Regions from separate parts of the Nocardiopsis mangrovi genome, predicted to be linked through region 2. Evidence: predicted binding sites of a transcription regulator. Region 2 holds the regulator's gene; each other region holds the start of a gene.
The links. The regulator LexA, encoded in region 2, represses DNA repair genes until DNA is damaged. The targets are predictions, from matches to a motif close to TCGAACANNTGTTCGA.

Region 1 (2,259 bases), on a different contig from region 2:
CCGCCGAGGAACGACGCCACCTCCTCGGGCGGCCGCACCGTCGCCGACAGGCCGATGCGCTGGGCCGGCCGGTCCAGCAGCGCGTCCAGCCGCTCCAGGGTCAGCGCCAGGTGCGCGCCGCGCTTGGTCCCGGCCAGCGCGTGCACCTCGTCGACGATGACCGTCTCGACGCCGGCCAGGCCGTTGCGCGCCCGCGAGGTCAGCACCAGGAACAGCGATTCGGGGGTGGTGATGAGGATGTCGGGCGGCCGGGTGGCCAGCGCGCGGCGCTCATCGGAGGGGGTGTCGCCGGTGCGCACCCCCACCGATACCCGCGGCGCCTCCAGCCCGCTGTCCTCGGCGGCCCGGCGGATGCCCGACAGGGGTGCCCGGAGGTTGCGCTCGATGTCCGTGGCCAGCGCCTTCAGCGGAGAGACGTAGAGCACGCGGCAGCGCCGCGCGCGCTCCGGCGGAACGGGCGCCGATGACATCCGGTCCAGTGCCCAGAGGAAGGCCGAGAGCGTCTTGCCCGATCCCGTGGGCGCCACGACCAGGGTGTTTCCCCCCTCGGCGATGGCCGACCAGGCCGCGGCCTGCGCCGGGGTGGCGCCGCCGGGGAACGCGCCGCCGAACCATGCCCGGGTGGCGGCGGAGAAGCGGGCCGTCGCGTCCGCGGCGGGATCGTCGGTGGTCATACCCCCAGTCTGCAACGCCGGGCCGACGGTTTCCGGGCGGGCGGGCCGCACCGCGCCGCCGGGCGGCACGGAGGAGGGAGGGGACGGTGCGCCCTGAGGTGACACCGCGGCCCGGGGCGCCGATACTGGAGGCGATGAGACTCTCCCAGATGTGGAATCGCATGTACGACCAGTTCGGCGAGGCCTACGCCGAGAGCCTGGCGCGCGATTACGTGATCGACGCCCTGGGGTCGCGGACCGTGGAACAGGCCCTCGCCGACGGTGTCGGCGCGAAAGAGGTGTGGCGGGCGGTCTGCGACACCTTCGACATCCCCGCTTCCTCGCGCTGATCCCCGGCCCGCATGCGATCCGCAGACGGCCCCCGCCCGGTTCGCCCCGGTCGGACCCGCCGCCCCGCGGTCTTGGGGGCGCCCCGCCGGCTGCGGGGAATCCCGATCGATCGTGCCCGTGGGAGGCCGCCGCCTTGAAGACGCCTCGCAGGCCGGGCGGGGAAAAACGAACGGGGCTTCGAACGATCGAACAGAAGTTCGGGTAGGGTGTCGCTGTACCGGGGCCGCGTACGCGGCCCGGGGCACCGGCGGAGAACGCGTCCATGGGCGCGGCGGCCGTGCCCCGTCGCCGCCCGCAGGCCCGGCGCCGTCCACAGGCCGGGTGGTGCCGTCGCCGAATGTCCCTGCGACCGCGTAGCGTCACTCCCGAGATGAAGAAGAAGACACCGACCCAACAGGGGTTCCCCGTGGCAGCTGCTGACCGAGACAAGGCTCTCGAAACCGCGCTCGCGCAGATCGAGCGCCAGTTCGGCAAGGGCTCCGTCATGCGCCTCGGCGATGACGACCGCCCGCCGATCGAGTCCATCCCCACCGGCGCGATCTCCCTGGACGTCGCGCTCGGCATCGGCGGGATCCCCCGCGGCCGGATCGTGGAGATCTACGGCCCCGAATCCTCGGGTAAGACCACCGTCGCCCTGCACGCGGTGGCCAGCGCCCAGCGCCTGGGCGGCATCGCCGCGTTCATCGACGCCGAGCACGCGCTCGACCCCGAATACGCCAAGAAGATCGGTGTCAACACCGACGACCTCCTGCTCTCCCAGCCCGACACCGGCGAACAGGCGCTGGAGATCGCCGACATGCTGATCCGCTCCGGCGCGGTCTCCATCCTGGTGATCGACTCCGTGGCAGCCCTGGTCCCGCGCGCCGAGATCGAGGGCGAGATGGGCGACAGCCACGTCGGCCTCCAGGCCCGCCTGATGTCCCAGGCCCTGCGCAAGATCGCCGGCGCACTGCACCAAACCGGAACAACCGCGATCTTCATCAACCAACTTCGCGAAAAGGTCGGGGTGATGTTCGGCAGTCCCGAGACCACCACCGGTGGTAAGGCGCTGAAGTTCTACGCCTCGGTGCGGCTGGACGTCCGGCGGATCGAGACCCTGAAGGACGGCACCGACGCCGTCGGCAACCGGACCCGGGTCAAGGTCGTCAAGAACAAGGTCGCGCCGCCGTTCAAGCAGGCGGAGTTCGACATCCTCTACGGTGTCGGCGTCTCGCGCGAGGGCGGGCTGATCGACCTCGGGGTCGAGCACGGCACC
Region 2 (2,259 bases):
GACCGGGCGTGTCGCGCGGGGGCGCCCCGCCGGCACGCCGGAGACCACCGGCCCCCGGCCATGCGACACGCCGGGCGCGACGGATCGCGGTCCCGGCGTGAACAGGAGTGACCTGCGTGAATGCGCGCCTCAGCGCAGCGTCGGATCAGGGGAGGACGAGCTCCTGACCGGGCTCCAGCTCGGAACTCGGCAGCTCGTTGATCCGCACGATCTCGTGCACGGTCCGGCGGGGATCGTCACCGGGCCGGACCCGCTCGGCGATCCCCCACAGCGTATCGCCATCGCGGACGACGACGGTCGAGGACGAGGCGGGCAGGAAGGCCGATGCGGCGGGCGCGCCGGAGGCGGATGCCCCGGCCGCGACGGCTGTCAGGAAGAAGACCGAGAGAACGCCGGTGGCGGTGGCGGATGCGGTGGAGACGAGGACCACACGGCCGCGGCGGGTCAGGCGGGTCCACCCGCGCCTGACGACCGGGGGCACGATCCCCGGCGCGATGGCGCAGTTGAGGTCCGGCAGATCGGGCGGGCCGACGGCCGAGTGCGCGCCGGCGACCGCCGGACGGGCGGCGAACTTCACGGGTGCGGTGCGCCACTCGGGAATCTCCTGCGCCCAGTCGAACAGGACGGGACCCCGGGGCCGCAGCACGGACGGTTCGGACATGACCCCCACTTTCGAACGCCAGTTCGTTCGAACCAACGTTCGACTATTACCGCATCTCGGCGATTTTTTCATCACCGGCTCGAACGTTTGTTTGATATTGCCCAGCGCAGGCACTACCGTTGGACATGTTTCACTGCGGTATCGGCGATGGCGCCGCTACCGCTGTCAGACGGTCGACGGGGCGACCCCGCGGGCGCGGGGATCATCCTGACGATGCTTCGACATCCCACGCCCAGAACACCGACCGCCGAGGAGGCCGGCCGTGCCGGAGGAGAATCACGGAACGCAGGAACCTCACGCGGGCGGAACGTCCGTCGCCGCACTCCGGTCCGCCACCGCGAAATCTCCAGGTGCGGGGGATCCCGCGGCCGGTACGGACAATGGTGCGCCGAAACTGACGGCCCGCCAGCAGAGTGTGCTGAACTGCATCCACCGTTACGTGCGGCAACGCGGGTACCCACCGTCCATCCGGGAAATCGGCGACGCGGTGGGCCTGTCGAGCCCCTCCAGTGTCGCGCACCAACTGAAGGTGTTGCAACGCAAGGGCTATCTTCACCGCGATCCGAATCGCCCACGAGCGGTCGAAATTCGCATTCCCGGACAGCCCACCGTGCGCTCCTGGGACCATCTCGACGACGAGCCGCGGGCCGACGGCTCGCGCGCGACCGACGTCCCGGTCGTGGGCCGCATCGCGGCGGGCGGCCCGATCCTCGCCGAGGAGGCCATCGAGGACGTCCTGACCCTGCCCAAGCAGCTCGTCGGCGAGGGCCGGCTGTTCATGCTGAACGTTGTCGGCGACTCCATGATCGACGCCGCCATCACCGACGGTGACCTGGTCGTCGTCCGCCAGCAGCCCGAGGCCAACAACGGCGACATCGTCGCCGCGCTGCTCGACGACGAGGCCACGGTGAAGGCGTTCAAACGCGACGGCGACCATGTGTGGCTGCTGCCGCGCAACGACGCCTACGAGCCGATCAACGGCGATCACGCCACCATTCTGGGCAAGGTCGTCGCCGTTCTCCGGCGCATCTGAGATCTAACACGCGCCGGAATAACGACTCCGCCACGCTTTGGCACGGGCCCGTGATCTTCACTGAAGGTCACGGGCCTTTTCCCGTTTCGACGCCGAACGGTTATCCCCGGCGCGACGCGGGAGTACGACCGGGCCGGGGAGGCGCCGCGCACGGCGTCCCCCCGGCCGGCGGGAGCACCGCGTCCCCCGGCGGCAGGGGCGGCAATACGGTAGGGGGCATGCCCTTCGCCTCCGCCGCTGTGCGCACCGCCGCCCTGTCCGCCGCCGTGCTCCTGGCCGCCTCGGCGTGCTCCGGGCAGGAGGACCCCGCCGGCCCTCCGGAGCCGCCGGGCGCCGCGCCTGTGGAGCGGGACGTGAGCTTCGACAGCGGCCCCGACACCGTGTACGGGACGTTCGCCCTGCCGCCCGACGCCCGGGGCCGGGTGCCGGCGGCCCTGATCATCTCCGGCAGCGGTCCCACCGACCGCGACGGCGACAACCCCATGCGCCCCGACGCCGGCACCAACGAGAACTTCGCCCGCCTGCTCGCGGACGCCGGCGTCGCCTCATTGCGCTACGACAAGCT
Region 3 (2,259 bases), on a different contig from region 2:
GACGGCAATCCCACCCTGTACGACGCCATCCAGAAGGCCCGCAAGAACTCCGTGCCGCTGGACAACATCGAGCGCGCGCGCAAGCGCGGGTCCGGGGAAGAGGCCGGCGGGGCCGACTGGCAGACCATCATGTACGAGGGCTACGCCCCCGGCGGGGTGGCGCTGCTGGTCGAGTGCCTGACCGACAACCGCAACCGCGCCGCCTCCGAGGTGCGCGTGGCCGTCACCCGCAACGGCGGGTCCATGGCCGACGCCGGATCGGTGTCCTACCTCTTCAACCGCAAGGGCGTCGTGATCGTGCCCAAGGAGGGCACCAACGAGGACGACGTCACCCTGGCGGTCCTCGACGCCGGCGCCGAGGACGTCAACGACCTGGGCGAGGCGTTCGAGGTGGTGTGCGAGGCCACCGACCTCGTCGCCGTCCGCTCCGCGCTCCAGGAGTCCGGCATCGACTACGAGTCCGCCGAGAGCTCCTTCCTGCCGAGCATGGAGGTGCCGGTGGGCGAGGACGACGCCAAGAAGGTCCTGCGCGTCGTCGACGCGCTGGAGGACTCCGACGACGTCCAGAACGTCTTCACCAACGCCGACATCCCCGAGGACGTCCTCCAGAAGATCGGCTGACCGGCCGCCCGCCGCGGCCACGCACGTTCGCCTCGGGCCCCGCTCTTCCAGCGGGGCCCGAGGCGTTTCCCCAAGGCGGGGCCGCACGCGGGCTCGATAGGGTGGCCTCGGCCGCCTCCGCGGCCCCGGCCCCGCCGCCCGGACCACATCCGGGCCGGACGACCGGCGCCGCCCGGATGATCGCCGGGCCGGACGACCGACGTCCGCGGCCCTGGGCCGGGCACCCCGCCCTTCAGTCCCCCTTGGAGCAGCCCGCTATGACCACCCCCGGCGACAACCCCTACGAGCAGTACGGCCAGCAGCCCGGGCACCCGCAGGACTGGCCCCAGCAGTCCCAGCAGCCCTACCAGCCCGGCGCCCCCTACCCCGGCGTCCCGCAGGGCGCGGGCCCCGCGACCCCGCCGCCCCCGCAGCCGCAGGGGGAAGGCTTCTTCGGCGTGCTGTTCGACCTGAACTTCACCCGGTTCGTCACCCCGCGCTTCGCCAAGACCCTGTACCTGCTGTGGCTGGTCCTCGTCGGCGTCGTCACCTTCACCGGCGTGGTGAACGCCTTCTCGTCGATCACGGTCGCCCCCGTGTCCGCGCTGCTGGGCCTGCTCGGCGCGCTGGCGGGCGGCGGTATCTCGCTGCTGCTGGGCCGCGTCGGCCTGGAGCTGGCCATCGCGCTGGTCCGCACCTCCGACGACATCGCCGCGATGCGCCGCAACAGCGGCGCCTGACAGCAGGGCGCGACGCGGCGCCGGCGCGCATGTCGCCCGCCCCGCCGTCCCCGCGCACCGGTAGGCTCGGGGACTGCGAACGGGCGTTCGAGGCCCGGCGCGACCCGGTGCGACGGAGGAGACGCGTGCGAGTTCTGGGGATCGACCCCGGCCTGACCCGCTGCGGAGTCGGGGTGGTCGACGGCGCGATCGGGCGGCCGCTGGCGTTCGTCGCCGCCGGCGTCGTCCGCACCCCGTCCGACGGCGACCTCGCCGCGCGCCTCCTGGGCATCGAACGCGGGATCGAGGGGTGGCTCGACAGCCACGCCCCCGAAGCCGTCGCGGTCGAACGCGTCTTCGCCCAGCACAACGTCAGCACCGTCATGGGCACCGCGCAGGCCAGCGCCATCGCCATCACCTGCGCGGCGCGGCGCGGGCTGCCCGTGGCCCTGCACACCCCCAGCGAGGTCAAGGCGGCCGTCACCGGCAGCGGCCGGGCCGAGAAGGCGCAGGTGCAGACCATGGTCGCCCGGCTGCTGCACCTGGACGCCGCCCCCAAGCCGGCCGACGCCGCCGACGCCGTCGCACTGGCCATCTGCCACATCTGGCGCGGCGGGGCGCAGGCGCGCGTGGCGGCGGCGCAGCAGGAGTTCGCCCGCAAGGTCGAACTCGCCCGGCGGGCCCGCGCCACCGCCACCACCGACCCCAGGAAGAGGTGACCGAGGCGTGATCGCGTTCCTCAGCGGCCGGGTGGCCGCCCGAGGCGGCGGCACCGCCGTGATCGAGGTGGGCGGCGTCGGCATGACCGTCCAGTGCACCCCCGCGACCCTGGCCGGTCTGCGCGTCGGCGACACCGCCACGGTCGCCACCTCGCTGGTCGTCCGGGAGGAGTCGCTGACCCTGTTCGGCTTCGCCGACGACGACGAGCGCGACGTCTTCG

Region 1: recA (recombinase RecA) is a predicted target of LexA. The motif match lies at 1,190-1,205, and genes of this name have one in related genera.
Region 3: ruvC (crossover junction endodeoxyribonuclease RuvC) is a predicted target of LexA. The motif match lies at 1,416-1,431, and genes of this name have one in related genera.

The regions. Positions count from the first base shown of each region.
Region 1 covers NZ_JBHSFQ010000002.1:226,363-228,621, forward strand. Annotated here, with positions in the region: gene ACFO4E_RS02980 (DEAD/DEAH box helicase) at 1-674, opposite strand, end outside; gene ACFO4E_RS02985 (DUF3046 domain-containing protein) at 809-1,003, shown strand; gene recA (recombinase RecA) at 1,375-2,259, shown strand, end outside.
Region 2 covers NZ_JBHSFQ010000003.1:220,834-223,092, forward strand. Annotated here, with positions in the region: gene ACFO4E_RS04895 (LysM peptidoglycan-binding domain-containing protein) at 146-661, opposite strand; gene lexA (transcriptional repressor LexA) at 924-1,694, shown strand; gene ACFO4E_RS04905 (alpha/beta hydrolase family protein) at 1,913-2,259, shown strand, end outside.
Region 3 covers NZ_JBHSFQ010000009.1:109,960-112,218, forward strand. Annotated here, with positions in the region: gene ACFO4E_RS12105 (YebC/PmpR family DNA-binding transcriptional regulator) at 1-621, shown strand, start outside; gene ACFO4E_RS12110 (DUF4282 domain-containing protein) at 879-1,340, shown strand; gene ruvC (crossover junction endodeoxyribonuclease RuvC) at 1,466-2,038, shown strand; gene ruvA (Holliday junction branch migration protein RuvA) at 2,046-2,259, shown strand, end outside.